Regions from separate parts of the Priestia sp. 53B2 genome, predicted to be linked through region 2. Evidence: riboswitches for the same ligand, from Rfam matches in the RefSeq annotation. Region 2 holds a riboswitch; each other region holds the start of a gene.

Region 1 (4,876 bases), on a different contig from region 2:
AGTTATTCGTTTTCCCGCATACAAAAAAAGCACTTGCCCAGAGTGGGCAAGCGCTTTTCTTCTATTATTTACTTACCGGCAGTACTCCGCCTTTGTATTTTTCTTTAATGTAGTCTTGAATTTCTTTAGAGTGAAGAACTTTCACTAAAGCTTTCACTGTATCTTTATTTTCGTCGCCTTTGTGAACCGTAATGATGTTTGCATAAGGGTTATTTTCTTTGCTTTCCACTGCGATTGGATCTTTTACTGGATCTAAACCAGCATCGATAGCATAGTTAGCATTGATAACAACAGCGTCACCTTCATTATTTTTGTACATTTGAGGTAACAATCCGCCTTCAACATCGGCTTTAAATTTTAAATTCTTTGGGTTTTCTACGATATCTTTAATTTGTGCATCTGTTTTCTTTACGCCTGGTTTTAATTTGATTACGCCGGCTTTTTCAAAAATCGATAAAATACGTCCTTGCTCTGCTACTGCATCACGCATAATAACTGTGCCGTTTTTCGGAAGATCTTTTAAGCTTTTGTATTTTTTAGAGTAGATACCGATTGGTTCAATGTGAATGGCACCGGCACTTACAAAATCATACCCTTTTTCACCCTTGTGATCTTTTAGCACTGAATTCATATAAGGAACGTGCTGGAAGTAGTTTGCATCAATTTCATTGTTTGCAAGAGCTGTGTTCGGTAAGATATAATCTTGGAATTTTTTAATTTCCAAGTCGATTCCTTGTTTTTCTAAAATCGGTTTTGCTTGTTCTAAAATTTCAGCATGAGGCGTATTAGATGCACCCACAACAATTTTCTTTTCATCTTTTGATCCATTGTTAGATCCACATGCAGCTAATCCTACTACTAGCGCAGATGTTAGTGCTAAAGCCGAAAGCCATTTTTTCATAATAAATAATCCTCCCTTTATCTTTTATCAATTTTTGCAGTAATCGCATCTCCAATGAGTTGGATAATAAATACAATAATCAAAATTAAGATCGTAGCAGCTAGCGTTACATCATTATGACTGCGCTGGAATCCTTCTAAATATGCAAGATTCCCGAGACCTCCAGCTCCAATCACACCCGCCATTGCCGTATAGCCGACTAACGCAATCGTCGTTACCGTCAAACCAGAAATTAAAGCTGGCAGCGATTCAGGTAACAGCACTTTAAAGATAATAGTGCTTGTTGTTGCTCCCATTGATTTAGCAGCTTCAATAACACCTTTATCAATTTCGCGCAGACCAATTTCTACAAGACGCGCATAAAATGGTGCTGCTCCAACAATTAAAGCAGGTAACGCTGCATTAGCGCCTAAAATACTTCCTACCAATGCTTTGGTAAATGGAATCAGTAAAACAATTAAAATAATGAATGGAATGGAACGAAAGATATTTATAACTGCTGACACAATGGCATATAAAGGTTTGTTTTGCCAAAGCTGTCCTTTGGACGTTAAAAATAAAAGCAAGCCCAATAAAATACCTAGAACAAACGTGGCTATAACTGAAATAGCCGTCATATATAGTGTTTCATTTGTCGCTTGAATAAAATCATCTAAAATAACGTTTGGAAATAGTTTCTCAAGCATTTGTCATTACCTCCACTTCTACCTGCTGCTCATGAATGTATGCAATGACTTTTTCAACTTCTGTTAATTCTCCGTCTAAATGAACGAACAACGTTCCGTATGAACCTGTTTGTGTATGAGAAATCTTTCCTTGCAAAATATTAATCGTTACATCAAACTGTTTTAAAATCGTTGTAATGAGCGGTTGCTCTGCTTTTCCGCCAACAAACGTCAGCTGAATAATTTGCCCGCTTGGATATAACTCCTGTACTTGTTCAATTGTTTCAAACGTTTCTTCTGGTTCAGAAATCTGTTGAACGAATCGTTTTGTAATCGGCTGCTTAGGTTTTCTGAATACTTCTAGCACTTGTCCTTCTTCTACCACTGCCCCATTTTCCATAACGGCTACCCGATGACAAATTTTACGAATAACGTGCATTTCATGAGTAATCAATACAATGGTTAACCCTAGCTTCTCATTAATATCTACTAACAGATCTAAAATGGAATCTGTCGTTTGAGGATCAAGCGCTGATGTTGCTTCATCACACAGCAATACTTTTGGGTTATTGGCTAGCGCTCGAGCAATACCAACGCGCTGCTTTTGTCCACCGCTAAGCTGTGATGGATAAGCATTTTCACGCCCTTCAAGCCCGACTAGCTTGATAAGCTCGTCTACTCGTTTCATTCTTTTTTCTTTTGAGATCCCTGCTATTTCTAACGGAAATGCAATATTTTCTCGCACCGTACGCGACCACAAGATATTAAAGTGCTGAAACACCATACTAATTTCTTGTCTAGCTTTTCTGAGTTTTCCGCCTTTAATTTTTCCAATATCATTACCTGCTACTTCGACCTTTCCTGTCGTTGGTGTTTCTAACCCGTTTAGCAAGCGAATTAAAGAACTTTTCCCCGCTCCGCTATAACCAATAATTCCGTAAATTTCACCTTGGTTAACGGTTAGATTCACATTATCAACAGCTGTTACTTGACCGCTTTTAGCCTGATAAATTTTTGTAACGTCTGTTAATGTAATCATATTTCTTCACCTTCTTTAGTAAAAACTTAATTATGTTAGGTTGCCCTATAGGATGAAAAAGCCGTAAAACAATTTTCCCCATTAAAAAAGCCTCTCTGCGCATGACAGAAAGGCTCGATATTTAATCCTTTCTCTCATCTTTCAAAGCGCATAGCTTTGCAGGAATTGGCACCATTTCAGTTAGTCTGACGGTTGCCGGGTTTCACAGGGCTCAGTCCCTCCACCTCTCTTGATAAGAGTTCGCAACAATTATTTTGTTTTTGGGAAATATTCATTCATTTATGAACATTCATGAGTGTGATTTTAGCATGTGTCAGATAGGCTGTCAACAGATTTTACTCTTGGGATAATATCCCAAGATTTCAACAACCCCAACGGTTTGCTCTCTTTCAATTTCTTCATTTTAAACAAACGTTTGATTATCGAAGCTCTTCAAGTACGTGCTCGATGGAATGAAACGCATAGAGTTTTTTTACCATTTCGCCATTTTTCACTTCAATCAAACAAGGTACACTTTCAATTGAAAATACTTCTGCTTTTGAAGGCATATAATTTAAATTGCTCATTCCGATGGTCACACCGGGCAGCATCGCTTCTGCTACGGTTAACATTTTTTTTGCCAGCTGACATGTCCCGCAAAAAGGTGTATGGAAAAAGATAAACGCTCTTTGTCCTTCTTTCAACTGATCGTCAAGCTGTTTTTCGCTCCATTCTTGCATGTTGCTCATTCCTTTTATGTTAAAAATTCTGCATTAACATCGATATTGGCACTCAGTAATACTGTTGCTATGTGATGTCTAGGGGCGGCAGCAACCTCTCGGTACATTTTATCAATATATAGATGCTCTGCTTCCGGAAGCTCTCGTTTAAATTGTTTTCTTAGCTTATTCCCTGAATCATCAGAGTCAACGAGTATGTATACCTCTTTGTTAAACGTACAGTCAATAATTTCATCCAGCTTTGATAAACTAATCGTACCGTTTGTACAGATAATTTCAATTGGTTCTCGAATGATATCTTGAATACGTTTTTTATCTGATTTCCCTTCGACAATAATTACTTTTTCAATTTCAATTAGCCCCATTTTCATCACCCATAATCGTCAGTTGTATAGTAACATCATTTCTTTATGCTATACAATATTCGTTAATGTATCACAGTTCACCTGTTTTTTAAAAGAAATTTGCAAGAAAGAACTGTTTTTAAAGGCAGCTTAGGCCATATTTTTTCCATAAAACGAGAAAAACAGCGGCAGTTGCCACTGTTTAGCACCATCCTGCTTCTTCGTCGCAGTCTGTATATTTTTGCGTTTCACCTTGCTTTTGTACATCCGTATATTGGTAGAACTTATTATTTTCTTGCGAATACCCTTCTTCAAAGCGATATTCATTGCCGCTTGTTCCGTAACTAACTTCACCAATTGGCTGCTTATCAACATATAATTTCATACCGCCGTCATGAAATTTAGCTGTAACGCGATCTGTAACGTCCATTTTTTGTTTTTCAAACATAAAAAGACACTCCTTTAGCTTGTTTACTAATAGAGTGTCCAGTCAAAAACTTTTCATAAAGACAATTTATGGAGGAATATTATCCTTCGTTTGTCATTTCTTCGTATTGCTCTGCTGTCATTAGCTTGTCTACTTGAGAAGCATCAGATGGTTTGATTGTAATCATCCATGCTTCTTCGTATGGAGATTCATTAACAAGTTCAGGGCTATCGCTTAAGTTATCGTTTACTGCTACAACTTCACCGCTAATTGGTGCATAAAGCTCAGAAACTGTTTTTACTGATTCAACGCTGCCAAACGGCTCGTCAGCTTCTACTTTTGCTCCTACTTCTGGCAGTTCAACGAATACGATGTCGCCAAGCTCAGCTTGAGCGAAATGCGTAATACCTACGCGGACAACGTCTCCTTCTGTTTTTACCCATTCATGCTCTTCAGAATAACGCAAATCTTTTGGTGTACTCATCTTAATCCCTCCAAAATATGTATCGTAATTTGTTTATATAAAAAGCGCCTTCAACGTGGAGAACACTTTCTACAACCTAAAATAACTTCCTATTAACAGTGTAACGTAAAAGGTAAAAATTTTCTATTTGAAAACTTACTTCCACACGTCCTCAAACTGCTCTTCTTTGAAGCCAAGCGTTACTTTTTGTCCATCTGTTAGCAGCGGACGCTTAATTAACATGCCATCTGACGCAAGAATAGACAGAAGTTCGTCTTCACTCGCACCGCTTACTTTATCTTTAAGCCCTAATTCGCG
Region 2 (4,876 bases):
TGGTTTACTTCCCATTGTTGTCTGCAAATAACAATAGTGACAGTGCCCCATACACCCTGTTGCAAACGGTATTGCATATTCAGCTGACGGTTTAGATGTATCAAATTTCAATGTTTTACGCACTCCAACTACTAAAGTCGACTTGGCATTGCGATATTTTTGCAAATCATTTTTCCCCGGTATATTACGCACTTGATTATGAGAAGTTGTTTGACGAATCTCAATTCCCATCTTCTCAAATTTTTCTTTTAATTGAACACCAAGCGGGTACTCCATTGCCCCTGGCTCAATATATACTAATTGAGGTACAAAAGGTTTTATCATCATTACACTTCCTTTTTTCTAATACTAATAGCGTTTGAAAAATAAAAAGACTCTATCCTTGGTAATTATTTTTCAAACAAAAAAGACTCTCCGTTTAAGAGAGCCTTCCGTCAGTCATATTGTTCATAATCAAATATCTTATTATACATTTTTTCAGCTTCTTCATACGTTGAATACACGGCATCATCTTCAGCTAACAAATGATAAGACTCATGTAGAAACAGCGCCTTTTCACCTTTGTTTTCAGGATGTTCAACAATTTCAGCTTGATTAATATTCGCAACGTTTGCCGTATGAGGATTTCGGTAAATAACAAATACCTGATCTCCCACTTGATATTCTTTTTTTTCCACGATCATCACCCTTTTCTTCTTTCTTTACTCGTATGATGTCCGCTTTTGCTCATTTTATCCGGTAAAAACACCTCATGGCATCATCAAGAATTCATACGCTTTTACGCTCAATAAACCGAAAAGGGAGCTCAATTTTCTGAGGAGCCTTGCTTCCCACTAATGTAAAAAGCGTTTCTCCCATTTCCTTAAGAGGAAGTTCGATCGTTGTGATTTGTAAATAAGAAGAAAGCGGATGATTATCAAAACCAATGATAGCTAAATCACCAGGAACTGAAATACCCGCTTGTTCGCACTGAGCTTTTATTCCGATAGCTACTTGATCGTTTGTTACTAAAAGCGCCTGAGGCCGATTTTTCATCTGCACTAATTTTTCCACCACTTTTTCACCATCTGTCACGTTCAAACAGCCTTGAAAAACCCATTCTGAATGATAAGGCTGATTTATTCTTTTTATATATTCTTTGTATGCTTGTTGCCGCTGCAAGCTATTTGTACCCGTCATTCTTCCAATACAGTAGCCAATATCCGTATATCCTTTTTCTTTTAAATACAGGAGCGCCTGCTTAAAAGCTGCATAATGATCAACGTATACGGAGCGAATAGAACGATTCTGTACGTTTTCGCACACGGCTATCGGCCCGTACTGCTGATAATATTCAATCGTGCTCCAGCTGCTTGCTCTAGAACAAATAATCACTCCATCAACTTGCTTTGTTTTTAGCATATGAAGCGCTTCTTCTTCTTTTTTTACATCATAGTTCGTCTGACAAATAACAAGCTGATACTGCTTTTCTAAAGCTTGAGATGCCACTCCTTCTAAAAGCAGGCTGAAATACGGATGATTAATAAAAGGCAAGACGACGGCAATCATATTTGTTTTCCCTTTTGATAAATGAACGGCATTAATGTTTTGTTCATAATTAAGTTCGTGAATAACCTGCTCTACCAGCCGGCGTTTTTCTTCTTTTACATACGGATGCTGATTTAGCACCCGGGATACAGTCGAAACAGATACACCAGCTTTTTTTGCGATATCTCGGATATTTGTCATGTTTTCACCTTTTTCTCTTGCGCTGAAACGCGTTTCATACTTTATTCTCATTATAAAGTGAAACAGCAATAAGCTAAACCCGTTACCATCGTGTTTTTATTCATTTACTTAAGGAGGTCATTTCATGGGTATTTTATTATTCATTTTATTATGCGGAATTGAAATTGGAGGAGCGGCTTATGCACTTAAACAAAATGAGACGCTTTGGAAGGAGTTAGATGAAGAAAAGCCGAATGATTTTTTCAAACAGTAAAAAACCCTTAAAAAGAACATTCTTTTTAAGGGTTTGATATTACGCAGCTTCTTTAGATGATTTTGACTTTTTATTTAAACGAGGAAATCCAATTACAATCGCAATGATCCCGCAAACCGCTGTTAACATTGGATAGAATGTAAATGGAATAATCTCAATCGGTGAAACTTTAGCAAATCCTGCTGCGAGAAGCATTTGTGCGCCGTAAGGGATAAGCCCTTGAACGCTGCATGAAAACAAGTCAAGCAGACTGGCTGATTTCCGATTATCAATTGAATACTTATCAGAGATTTCTTTTGCTAACGGACCTGCCGTAATAATTGAAATCGTGTTATTAGCCGTGGCCAAATTTGTTAAACTTACCAATCCGGCGATGCTGAATTCTCCACCTTTTTTTGTTTGAATACGTCGTGTTAATAAATTCAATAAGAACTGAATACCGCCGTTATAGCGAATAAGCTCAACCATTCCACCAATTAATAGAGATAAAATAATTAACTCCGACATTCCGCCAATACCTTCTGTCACAGTTTTGGCAAGAGAAGAAAGCGTGTAGCTTCCATCAGCCAATCCGATTACGCCGGCTAATACAATTCCTCCAGTTAAAATGCTTAATACGTTTGCACCAAATATGGCAGCCACTAGTACGCCGATATATGGCAAGATTTTAAACCAGCTGAAATCTTTGATTTCTACTGAAGACGTGTTGCCGATCGTCATGACAAGCAATAGAATCACCGTAACAATCGCTGCAGGAAGGACAATAAAAAAGTTTACTTTTAATTTATCTGACATATTTGTTTTTTGCGTACGAACTGCTGCAATGGTCGTATCAGAGATTATAGATAAATTATCTCCAAACATTGCACCACCAATAACGGCAGCAATTGCTAACGTAATGGATACATGCGCTTGCTCACTGATTCCTACAGCGATAGGCCCTAGCGCAGCGATTGTTCCCATTGACGTTCCCATCGAAATTGAAATGAATGCGCCAATAACGAAGATTCCGACTACCACTAAGCTTTGCGGAAGCACAGACAGCGCTAAGTTTACCGTTGAATCAACAGCTCCCATACCTTTAGCGACTTCTGAAAAAGCACCTGCTAAAATAAAAATAAGCACCATAATAATGATATCAGGATGCCCTGCTCCTTTAGCAAAACGTTCCACTTTTACATTAAGTGAATCTTTGCGATTCATAGCCAGCGCCACAATGGCTGCAATGATAATGGCTACTAAGACAGGCAGCTTATAAAAATCTCCCGTTATAATTCCTGATCCGACAAACAGGACTAAAAAGACGCCCAGCGGTAACAGCGCCCAGCCGTTTCCTTTTTGTTGTTCCATTCTTAACACCTCTTGTTTACGTAATAAAAAAAGACCTCTTCTTATTGATAAGAAGAGGTCTCTTATTTGTATCATAAGATTACCCTTCTCATCTTCCAAACGAAACATCGTCTGCTGGATTTGGCACCGCACTGCGTACAGCCAGTTGCCGAGACATCATAGGGCCAGTCCCTCCGTCTCTCTTGATAAGAAGTTTATAGTTGTTTTAAAAATAGTCTTTCACTACTGTAATCTCTTTTTATTTAATTGTCAAATGCTATTTTAGAAAAATATATAGTGCGAAAATTCTCACATCAATTAGCTACGTCTCGTTTCAAAAACGCTGCCCATGCCACGCCTATAAAGAAGACAAAATGCGCGACTAAGATGAAGATTGAAAATGGAATCGTCATGCCGTCAAACATCGTCTTCATTCCCTCCATATACTGCACAAAGTTCGTGTTGGCAAATAATAAAAATTTCCCCCACCATAAACCTAGCTCTGATACTAGTCCTGTTACAGCTTTCGCGCCGATACTTACGACAATAGCCAGACTGGAAGCAAGCGCGCTGTTTCTAAATAAAGACGACAGCATGAATGCGAACGTCATCATCATAAAAGTTTCCATATACGCACTGTCATACGTAAGCGTAATGTTTTTAAGCAGCTGCGCATCTCCTTCTAGACTGGTAAATCCAAAGAACAATGCTCCCCATACAAACGAAAAAAGCAAATAGCTCAGTAAGTAATACAAGCTAATTAAAATGAGCGTTATGTACTTGGACGTTAAAATCGTTGAACGTCTAGCCGGGCGAATTAACAGAAGTTTAATGGTACCTGCTTCAAACTCTTTTGCAACCATTGACCCTCCAACAGCAAGAGCAAAAAATTGAACAAGAATCAGCATACCTGAACTAAATGACAGAAAGTTCAAAATGTTGTCTTCTGTTCCTGCACTGTTTGCTACTTTTTTCATTAATAGAGCCATACAAAGAGTTAAAATACCGATTGTAATAAACGTGACTTTTGTACTTCTTTTGTGAAACCATTTCATATGTTCATTTTGAATTAGCTTAAGCATGGTGCTCTCCTTCCGTAACGGACATAAACGAATCTTCAAGCGTCTCATACACAGGGGTAATTCGGTAGACTAAAATATCGCTGTCCACTAATTTTCTATTTACAGCTGGAATTTGTTCTTTTACAATCGCCACGTCGATAATATGTGATCTCATCGTTACTTCAAATTCTTGTGATAAAAGATCCGCTGCTTTTTGCGCGTCAGATACCTCAAATTCTACGTACATTCCTTGGTCTTGACGATTTGGAGATAGATCTTGAATGGTTTTTAACTCACCGTCTTGAATAATGCCAACGCGGTCACATAATGCTTCTACCTCTTTTAATAAGTGGCTCGCGATTAAGATTGAAATTCCTTCTTCTGTACAAAGCGTTTGTAAATATATACGAAATTCTCTCATTCCCGCTGGGTCTAGACCATTTGTTGGTTCGTCTAGTAAAAGCAATGCAGGCTTATGTAAAATAGCTTGAGCTACTCCTAAACG
Region 3 (4,876 bases), on a different contig from region 2:
GTTTAGCAATCTCTACTTTTCGTTCTGCAGTAACGGCCATGCCTGTTTCATCGATCGTACCGACAACCAGAGCTGCACCGAATTTTTTTACTAGCGGTAAGATTGCATCAAAACGCTCTTCACCATCTTCTAAGTTAATGGAGTTAATAATGACCTTACCTTGTGAGTACGTTAAAGCTTTTTCAATAACTTTCTCGTCCGTTGAATCGATTACAAGGGGAACCTTCACTTTTTTTACAACTTCTTGAATAAATTCCTCCATGTCTTCCATTTCTTCACGGTCTGGATCTGCTAAGCAAATATCAATAACGTGAGCACCATTTTTAACTTGAGCACGCGCAATTTCAGATGCTTCTTCAATTTTTCCTTCCGCAATCAGACGCTTGAACTTGCGAGAACCGATTACATTCGTACGTTCTCCCACAAAAAGAGGGCGCATAGAATCGTCATATACAAGTGGTTCAATACCGGTTACAGCATGGTTATGCTCGGAGCGATCAAGCGAACGAGGCGCAACCTCTTTTACCGCTTCAGCCAGTGCTTTAATATGAGCAGGCGTTGTACCACAGCATCCGCCTACAAAGTTCAGCCAGCCTTTATCAGCAAACCCTTTAATTTTTTGAGCAAGCAGCTCAGGGGATTCGTGATAATTGCCTTCTTCATCCGGAAGTCCAGCGTTTGGATAACAGCTAACTGCTGAAGTGGCTAGGTCTGAAAGAGAGCGAATATGATCCGTCATAAATTCAGGGCCTGTCGCGCAGTTAAGTCCGACTGAAAGAGGCTTCATGTGTTCCAGTGATAAGTAAAAAGATTCGATATCTTGACCAGCGAGAGTTGTTCCCATAGGCTCAATTGTTCCTGAAATCATAATAGGAACTTCGGTTTTTAGTTTTTCAAACGCCGCTGTAATGCCTAGAAACGCGGCTTTTACGTTCAGCATGTCTTGACAGGTTTCGACTAAAAGCAAGTCAACGCCGCCGTCTAACAAACCCCGAGCTTGCTCTTCGTACGATTCTACTAACTCAGGGAATGTAATGCCTCCGGTAACAGAGAGAGTTTTAGTGGTAGGACCGATAGCTCCAGCTACGAACCTAGGCCATTCGGGAGTTGAATATTTATCGCGGGCTGCACAAGCAAGCTTCACAGCTTCGATATTCAATTCATACGCCAAGTGACCTAAATCGTATTCATCAAGTACGGTAGATGTTGAGCCAAACGTATTGGTTTCAATGATGTCAGCACCTGCTGCAAAGTACTCTTCATGAATGCGCTGAATCACATGAGGCGCTGTTCGAGTCAAATATTCGTTACAGCCTTCATATTCTTCGCCGCCAAAATCTTCAGCGGTTAAATCAGCATCTTGAATCATCGTTCCCATTGCTCCATCGATGACGAGTATTCGCTTCTTTAGTTGTTGTTCGATAAGTGAGCTCATTTATATCTTCCTTTCTGATGTAACAAGTTGCTTGTCGTGAATATAGCGTGTTAGAATTTCGGTCATTTCATAGCGCATAAACGGCGTAATTAAGTAAATACCGTCAAATAACTCATATGCTGTATCAATTAAGTTTTTTGCAATCGCAAGACCTTCGACTTCACCGCGAATTCGGTCATTTCCCGTGGCATCCATGCGTTCTAGAATATCTTCTGATAATTTAATTCCAGGTACTTCATGGTGAATAAATCGAGCATTTCTTGCGCTTGTTAACGGCATGATACCGATGTATACCGGTGTTGTTAAATGTTTGGTTGCTTCATATACCTCTTCAATTTGCTTAGTTGAATAGAGAGGCTGAGTAATGAAATAGTGAGCCCCGCAGTCGATTTTCTTTTCCAAACGCTGAACGGCTCGGTCTAAGTGACGCACGTTTGGGTTAAAGGCAGCTGCGATGGAAAAATTGGTTTTTTGACCAAGCGGTTTGCCGGAATAAGATAGTCCTTCATTAAACTGAGCGATTAAACTAATCAAGTCAAATGAAGATAAATCGTAGACCGAAGTGGCGCCAGGGAAATCGCCAACTTTTGAAGGATCACCGGTAATCGCAAGCACTTGATTCATTCCTAACGTATGAAGTCCCATTAAATGAGATTGAAGTCCAATTAAATTTCGGTCGCGACAGGTAATATGAATAAGCGGTCGTGCTTTTGTTTCTTGCTGCATCAGTGTTGCCATTGCCAAGTTGCTGATGCGAGGTGAGGCAAGAGAATTATCAGCTAATGTAATAGCATCTACGCCGACTTTATCAAGTGCTTTTGCGCCTTCTAAAAATTTCGTCGGACCAAGCTGTTTAGGCGGATCTAGCTCGACGATAACCGAACGGCGCTTCTTCACAATCTCATGCATATGAGGTTTATCCTGCTGCTCACGCTCTTGAACCGTAACGGCTGGTCTCATTTTAACGACTTTGCTTGTAATCGGAGGCAAGTCTTTTAAGGCAGATGACATTGCGCGTACGTGAGCTGGTGTTGTACCGCAGCATCCTCCAATTAAGCGAACCCCTTGTTCGCGGAATAAACGCGCGCTTTCTACAAAGTAGTCTTCATTCGTTTCATATTCCAACTTTCCTTCCACATACGCCGGAAGGCTGGCATTAGGGTAAGCAGATAAGAAAGCACGATCAGGAAGAGGTACTTCTTCAAGAGACTGAATCATATGATAAGGACCTAAACGGCAGTTTAGCCCGACAACATCTGCTCCCAAGTCTTCTAATTCTTTTAATGCATCTGCTAAAGGGCGGCCATCTTGCAGTACGCCAATATCATGCAGGGAAACATGGGTAATAATAGGCTTATCCGTTTCTTTTCTTGCCAGTGTAAGAACGGTCTTTAATTCTTCGAAATCATAGTATGTTTCAAATAAAAGGCCATCCACGCCTTCATTTAAAAGCCAAAACATTTGTTCACGAATGCTTCGCTTAACCTCTTCTAAACTAATAGCGTTTTTTTGGAAAGAACGAATACCGCCGAGTGTACCAACCACGTAAGCCTGATCTTTTGCAGCTTGTTTCGCTAATTTTACACCAGCAATATTGATGTCTTTGACTGAATCTTCTAATCCATAACGGGCAAGTTTTTGATAATTAGCAGCGTACGTATTTGTTTGAATAACGTTTGCACCAGCTTCTACATAGGCTCTGTGAATACGAGAAACCTCTTCTGGTTTGGTGATGTTTAGTTCTTCAAAACAGCTGTCAATACCGTGTGAGTAAAGGAGGGTACCAGTGGCACCATCCCCAATTAAAATTTTAGACTTTAAATCTTCAAGTAACCCCATGTCAAAACCTCCTTAAATTGTTCCGCTTCTATTTCACGAGTGATTCGTTTTATGCAATATGCCGATAAAATAGAAAAAGTCTTCTTAAGAAGAAGACTTTTTTCGCCTTCTTATCTTCCAAGCAATAAATTGCTTGCTGGATTTAGCACCATGTCTCTAACGACTGGTTGCTGAGGTTTCAAAGGGCCAGTCCCTCCACCTCTCATGATAAGAATCAATTGTATATAATTGAAACATATTTTTTTAAATAGAAAGAATACTTATTTAATAATTTATCTGATTTTTAGAAATTATACAACAGTAAATTGTGAATTTCCAGCAAATATTGAGGAAAATTTAAAAGCTAAAGGGAAAATATCCGTATATTTTGTTTGAAAATGACTGTTATGTTAGGGTTAAGGAGTTTTTTGTGAGAAATGCAAAAAGAAAATGAAAAATAAAAAATAAACGAAAAGGCACAAACGCTGGGATATGCGTAGATTTACACGTAAAAAGGCTCGTCTTTTTTTAATCGTTTCTACATATAGTGAACTATGAAGGGTAGAAGGGTGATGGGCATGAAAAGGTGGAAACTCACGCTGCAGGTTGCTGCTACGTATGTAGGCACCGTTGTAGGAGCCGGTTTTGCAACAGGCAAGGAAATCGTTCAATTTTTTACACAGTACGGGGAACTTGGAATGGTTGGAATTTTGGTCAGCGGCTTGTTTTTTATTTGGCTAGGTTCGAAAATGATGCTGCTTTCGCACGCAATTGGGGCTTCTTCTTATCAGCAGCTTAATACATATTTATTTGGTGATGTGCTTGGAAAAGCGGTAAACGGTGTAATGATTGTCATTTTATTTGGAGTAACTTCAGTCATGCTAGCGAGTACGGGGGCAATAGGAAAAGAACAGTTCGGGCTGTGGCCTCCTGTTGGGATGATTTTTACAATTGTTTTAACTTATATATTTATCGCAAAAGGAATTAACGGTATTTTAATGGTTAATTCTCTTGTTGTGCCGATGATGCTTTCATTTGCTTTTATCATCTTTGTGCCAAATATCAGCTATTTCTCACTGATTCAAACGAAGCCGGATTTAACGCTCGTCACACAGTGGAAGTGGGCGGTTAGTCCCTTTTTATATATTTCCCTAAATCTAGCTTTGGCGCAGGCCGTTTTGGTTCCATTAGGAAGCTCGGTGAAAGATAGGAGCGTGATTAAAAAAGGGGCCGTAATAGGAGGATGTGTACTTACGTTTATGCTTGTTTCTACTCATCTTGCCCTTTCCAATTTGCCTTATTCATTTCAACTTGATATTCCGATGAGTGCCGTTGTTAAAAATATCTCAGCGTGGGTGAATGTTTTATTTACGGTAGTTGTGTTAGGCGAGATTTTTACTACATTGATTGGAAATGTATTTGGAATCGCTAAGCAGCTTCAGTCATTTCTTCCCCTGAATGACAAACAAGCTTTTGCGTTTATTATCTTGGCTTGCTTTATTATTGGGCAATTCGGATATGCCCAGCTTCTTGAGTTTTTGTATCCGATATTTGGCTATATTGGACTAGCTTTTGTATGGATGCTATGTATTAAAAAAGAAAAAATAAGCTAAAAGCTGGATT
Region 4 (4,876 bases), on a different contig from region 2:
GCAGGGAAAACTGCTAAAGCTACACGATCGCTAGGATAATAGTTCTCTAAAAGCACTTCATAACTTTCCATACGGATATCTGCTGGGATATCATCTGACTTTGTTTCTCCTACAAGTGGATTTAAAAACAGGCCGTCTACAATTTCTAATGCCGTTTTTTGAATATATTCGTGCGCACGGTGAACAGGGTTACGAGTTTGGAATCCAACAACCGTTTTCCAACCGCGTTCTTCAAATACTGCTCTTGTTTCAGTTGGATCTAGATAATATTTTTCAAAACGCGTTTTAGGTGTACGTTCTACAAGTACGATTGGACCTGCTACATATACATTTGGGCGTTCCATCATTTTTTTCACGCCAGGATGGGCAAGTTCTGCTGTGCGGTACACATTTTCCGCTTCTTTTTCTTTATTTGGCGTATATACTTCAGAAACTTCTAAAACACCGTACGTTACGCCGTTTTGAACAAGCTTTACTTTGTCGCCAATGTTTAATTCTTTAGCTTGCTCTTCTGTTACAGGAAGAGTGATAGGAATACTCCATACTGTTCCATCTGCTAAACGCATATTTTCAACAACTGATTGATAATCTTTTTCTCCTAAAAATCCTGTAATTGGGCTGTAGGCACCAATTCCAATTAGTTCTAAATCACTTAGAGCCATGTTATCTACTTCGATTTCTTTTGTTAGTGAAGTGTAGTCATATGTTGGTTGATATAAATTAATTAATTCTCCACCGTGTGCTTGAATTGTTGTCATTTTGTAAAATCCTCCTTAAATAATTAACACAATATAATAAAAAGCACTTGAATCACGCAGTCATTTTTTCTTTTTCCGACTGCAAGCTTGCTCTTTTTCTTCTAGTCGTTCTAGCTAAGCTTAGAACACCTGCTGTGGCAATGCAGCCGCTAGCTAGCACCACAAATGAATATAAGTCGCTTTCAAGTACTAGTTTCACAAGAACATATGAGATTACGAGTGAAAATACAGGGGATACCACCCAAACCTTTAACATTTGAATGACCACTTCGCGCTGTTCTTTCGTAAATCCCGTTTTCGCTGCTCCTATTCCAATAATAGAAGACGTCGTGACCTGTGTAAGCGGTACTGGCAAACCAAAAAGTGAAGCTGCTGTAACAAGAGAAGCACCAGTACCCGAGATAATGCACCCTTCTCCTACAGAATAGCGAGTAATTTTTTTCCCGTTTGTTTCAATAACTCGGCCTCCTAGTAAAAGAGCTCCGAGCGCCACAGCCAATCCTCCTGATATGACACCCGTTGTGGCATCCATTAATCCAGCTCCTACTAGAGGACCGACAGCATTTGCCACGTTATTCATTCCAGCTGAGAAGGCTTCAAAGAATCCCGTGGCTATAACTAAAATCGTTAAAACTCTTTTCCACTTTCCCTCTGCTTCTTTTTTATGCGCTCTGCGTTTTATCACTTTTCCAATAAAAAAAGCAATGACAAATGAAACCAGCGGAACAATAATCCAAAAAGACATGACAACTAAAAGTTTTTCCACATACAGAGATTGATAAGCTACTCCTACTCCAACAACTGAACCAACCGTTACTTCACTTGTTGATAGAGGGATACCAATTAAATTCGCGAAAAAGAGTGACAGCGTTGCAGCAGCCAGAATGATAATAACTAATTCTACTGACAGCAATTTTTCAGGTATGATACCTGAACTGATGGTTTTCACCACCTCGCCGCCTCCGATAATGGCTCCGAGCACAATACCTACAGCACAGATGAACAGGGCTACTCTTCGCTTTTTAATCGCACCGGAGCCGTATGAAACGCCCATAGCTGCTGCTGCACCGCTTGCCCCAATATTCATTGCAAAAAAAAGCGCAATGATAAAGGCAACATATAAAAGCATCATTTATTCAGCTCTTTCGTATTTAAGATTCGTGTAATCCGCATTCAACTTTTTGTGTACCTGCCCATCTTCCTGAACGTAAATCGTCTACATTGTAGGCAGGTGCGGTACAGGGCTCACAGCCGATACTTGGGTAGCCTTGATCATGAAGTTTGTTATATGGTAAATCATGCTTATACACATAACGCCAAACTTCTTTCCAAGACCAATGAATTAACGGGCAGACTTTCACTTTCTTGAATTTCTCATCTTTATTAAAATAATTCGTGTTGGCACGAGATTCAGACTGCTCGCGTCTCAAACCAGAAATCCACGCATCATAAGGAGCAAGAGATTCCCTTAACGGGATGATTTTTCGAATTTGACAGCATAGGTTAGGCTGACTCTTCCAAAGCTCATCTCCATGTTTCTCAGCTTGTTCTGCAAGCGTTAAATCCGGTTTTTTTATATGAATACGCAAGTCAGGAAAGCGTTCTTTAATTGCATCAATCACTTCATATGTTTCTTTAAAATGAACGCCCGTATCTAAAAAGACGATTTCAGCATCTTTTTTCACTTTTGAAATTAAATCAATTAACACGATCCCTTCGATACCAAAGCTTGATGCATAAATAATTGAATCTCCGTAGGTATCATACGCCCACTGCAATGCTGAAAGGGCTCCTTTTGTTTCATCTTCACTGTCGAACTCTGGAAATATATCACTCCAGTTTTCATACGTATATAGGTCTGCCATTTTCTTCACTCCAATTCTTATTTATCCGCGTTATCCAATAAAAAAAGACGGTTTTACCCACTAGAATTGGATAAAACCGCCTCTAGTGTGTCTAGTCAGCGAAACTATTTAATTCTTACTTTGCTTTGACGTGCTCAAAGATTTGTTTTAAGTCGGGGGTTACAGTCATTGATGTCCCTCCTTAACTTATCGCTTGCGCTATATCAAAATAAAAAGTCTTCCATATTGAAAGACTGGGTAGGCAATAAATTTTCGCCTTATCTTTCAAAATGATACACACTTTGCTGGAATTAGCACCTTGCTAAGCAGGTTGCCGGGGTTCAGCGGGCCAGATCCCTCCACCACTCTTGATAAGCATTTTTTAAAAATTTTAGCATATTTAGAATATTTGTCAACATTAAAAATCATATATCCGATAAGAAAACTATACTTTAAATTCACAGAAATATCTATACTTTTATTTAAAACAACATATGTAAATTTAAACCAAATGTGAACATACCAGTTTATAAAACGCTTTCTTTTTCCCCAACTTTTTATATTCTCTTGTTAAATAAAACACAAAACCTCTCTATAAAATTAATAAGGGATTTATAAGCTGTACGGATAATTCACCCACATTAGCACACATTACAGATAACACTGACTGACAGATAGGAGCTATATAAGATGGAGAGACAACCCTTTCAATTAGACGATACAATTAAAAATAATGTGCGAACATATTTACAGCAGATTTCAACTGAAGCCTCTAATTTAATTAAACATTTAGACACGAGTGATCATTGTATCCTATGTGATTTTGAGGAGATGAGAAGGTTATTTCAAGATGTTCAAGCTACGGCCGCCTCTTATTACTTGCGTCATTACTTATCGCCTTATACATTTGAATATGCTGCTCTGTCCTTAGCTATTCATAACCTTTCTGAGAAACGTCACGGCGCTTTAATTGTCATTGAACGGGAACAAAATGTAGACTCTCTTATTCAAAAAGGAATGCCTATTCAAGCTCCTGTCAGCGCTACGCTAGTTGAGACACTGTTCTATCCAGGGACACCCTTACATGACGGAGCCGTCCTAATTAGAAATAATCAGCTTATTTCAGCTGCTAATGTTTTACCTCTCTCGTCTATTATTTTAACGAACAAAAAATTGGGAACACGTCATCGTGCAGCCATTGGAATGTCGGAAAAATCGGATGCATTAATTTTAGTTGTATCTGAAGAAACAGGCAAAATTTCGTTTGCTCTTGAGGGAAGCCTCTACCCTATTCACTCCAGCAAAAATATGATTTAAGAGCCCTTTCCTGATAAGCAGCCCTATCTTGACTTCTATATCCTTTCTCTTTAATATATTTCATAGTTTTTACATACTATAGATACGGGTGATGCATATGACAATTTTAAAATTTGAACATGTAGGCGTTCAAGTAAAGGATATAGAAGAATCTATTGAGTTCTATACACAAAAAGTGGGATTAGAGCTCATCGAAACACTACCACATACCGATCCGTCTTTGAAGCTAGCTTTTCTAGGTTTAGAAGGCAATGTAATCGTAGAGTTAATTCAAGGGTATAACTCAAGCTTACCTAACGAAGGTAAAGTTCATCATTTTGCGCTGGCAGTAGACGGAATTGAAGAGGAGTTTGAGCGTTTAAAATCAGCAGGCGTTTCATTTGTGGAAGAAAACATTGTAACTTTGCCAAATGGAGCAAGATACTTATTTTTCTACGGTCCAGACAAAGAATGGATTGAATATTACGAAGTAAAAAGATAAAGATATCTTATACCTTCAGTGAAAAATGGTCATACTGTGGCTATGACTAATCACTGGAGGTTTTTTTATGATGGAATGGCTATTATTTCGACTTTTTCGTCGTTCTATTTTAGTGCGCCTTCTTTTTATTATCGGCTGCCTTGTTCTGCTTTTTGGCATGCTGATACATTTACTAGAGCCGCAAACGTTTGGGAATGTGTTTGAAGGAATTTGGTGGGTTATTATTACAATCTCTACTATAGGGTACGGTGATTTTGCTCCGACCACTACGATTGGAAGGTTAGCTGCAATTATTTTAGTCCTGATCGGAACGGGGTTTATTACTACTTATTTTGTCACGCTTTCTAAAATTGCTGTTTCCGCTGAGAGCGCTTATTTGGAAGGGAATTTAAAATTTTATGGAAAAGATCACTTCATCGTTGTTGGGTGGAATGAGCGCGCCAAACTCGTGTTAGAGTCTTATCGCGATGCATTTC

Evidence for each region. Region 2 has a riboswitch for S-adenosylmethionine ahead of ACN6NE_RS22515 (Na+/H+ antiporter NhaC family protein). Riboswitches for the same ligand answer to the same signal wherever they lie in the genome.
Region 1: linked by a shared signal. The riboswitch ahead of ACN6NE_RS09550 (methionine ABC transporter ATP-binding protein) and the one ahead of ACN6NE_RS22515 (Na+/H+ antiporter NhaC family protein) in region 2 are both predicted to bind S-adenosylmethionine.
Region 3: linked by a shared signal. The riboswitch ahead of ACN6NE_RS17425 (bifunctional homocysteine S-methyltransferase/methylenetetrahydrofolate reductase) and the one ahead of ACN6NE_RS22515 (Na+/H+ antiporter NhaC family protein) in region 2 are both predicted to bind S-adenosylmethionine.
Region 4: linked by a shared signal. The riboswitch ahead of ACN6NE_RS09205 (phosphoadenylyl-sulfate reductase) and the one ahead of ACN6NE_RS22515 (Na+/H+ antiporter NhaC family protein) in region 2 are both predicted to bind S-adenosylmethionine.

What each region holds. Positions count from the first base shown of each region.
Region 1 covers NZ_JBLZXA010000009.1:65,115-69,990, forward strand. Annotated here, with positions in the region: gene ACN6NE_RS09540 (MetQ/NlpA family ABC transporter substrate-binding protein) at 65-901, opposite strand; gene ACN6NE_RS09545 (methionine ABC transporter permease) at 919-1,587, opposite strand; gene ACN6NE_RS09550 (methionine ABC transporter ATP-binding protein) at 1,580-2,605, opposite strand; SAM riboswitch class I at 2,737-2,844, opposite strand; gene ACN6NE_RS09555 (thioredoxin family protein) at 3,025-3,324, opposite strand; gene ACN6NE_RS09560 (toprim domain-containing protein) at 3,339-3,689, opposite strand; gene ACN6NE_RS09565 (YusG family protein) at 3,871-4,116, opposite strand; gene gcvH (glycine cleavage system protein GcvH) at 4,196-4,579, opposite strand; gene ACN6NE_RS09575 (arsenate reductase family protein) at 4,715-4,876, opposite strand, start outside.
Region 2 covers NZ_JBLZXA010000027.1:391,362-396,237, reverse strand. Annotated here, with positions in the region: gene splB (spore photoproduct lyase) at 1-324, opposite strand, end outside; gene ACN6NE_RS22530 (transcriptional regulator SplA domain-containing protein) at 435-683, opposite strand; gene ACN6NE_RS22525 (LacI family DNA-binding transcriptional regulator) at 769-1,728, opposite strand; gene ACN6NE_RS22520 (hypothetical protein) at 1,853-1,981, shown strand; gene ACN6NE_RS22515 (Na+/H+ antiporter NhaC family protein) at 2,021-3,331, opposite strand; SAM riboswitch class I at 3,417-3,523, opposite strand; gene ACN6NE_RS22510 (ABC transporter permease) at 3,625-4,392, opposite strand; gene ACN6NE_RS22505 (ABC transporter ATP-binding protein) at 4,385-4,876, opposite strand, start outside.
Region 3 covers NZ_JBLZXA010000020.1:647,291-652,166, forward strand. Annotated here, with positions in the region: gene metH (methionine synthase) at 1-1,435, opposite strand, end outside; gene ACN6NE_RS17425 (bifunctional homocysteine S-methyltransferase/methylenetetrahydrofolate reductase) at 1,436-3,274, opposite strand; SAM riboswitch class I at 3,382-3,488, opposite strand; gene ACN6NE_RS17430 (YkvI family membrane protein) at 3,832-4,866, shown strand.
Region 4 covers NZ_JBLZXA010000009.1:6,553-11,428, forward strand. Annotated here, with positions in the region: gene sat (sulfate adenylyltransferase) at 1-758, opposite strand, end outside; gene ACN6NE_RS09200 (inorganic phosphate transporter) at 811-1,890, opposite strand; gene ACN6NE_RS09205 (phosphoadenylyl-sulfate reductase) at 1,910-2,623, opposite strand; SAM riboswitch class I at 2,878-2,980, opposite strand; gene cdaS (sporulation-specific diadenylate cyclase CdaS) at 3,293-3,919, shown strand; gene ACN6NE_RS09215 (VOC family protein) at 4,017-4,400, shown strand; gene ACN6NE_RS09220 (potassium channel family protein) at 4,468-4,876, shown strand, end outside.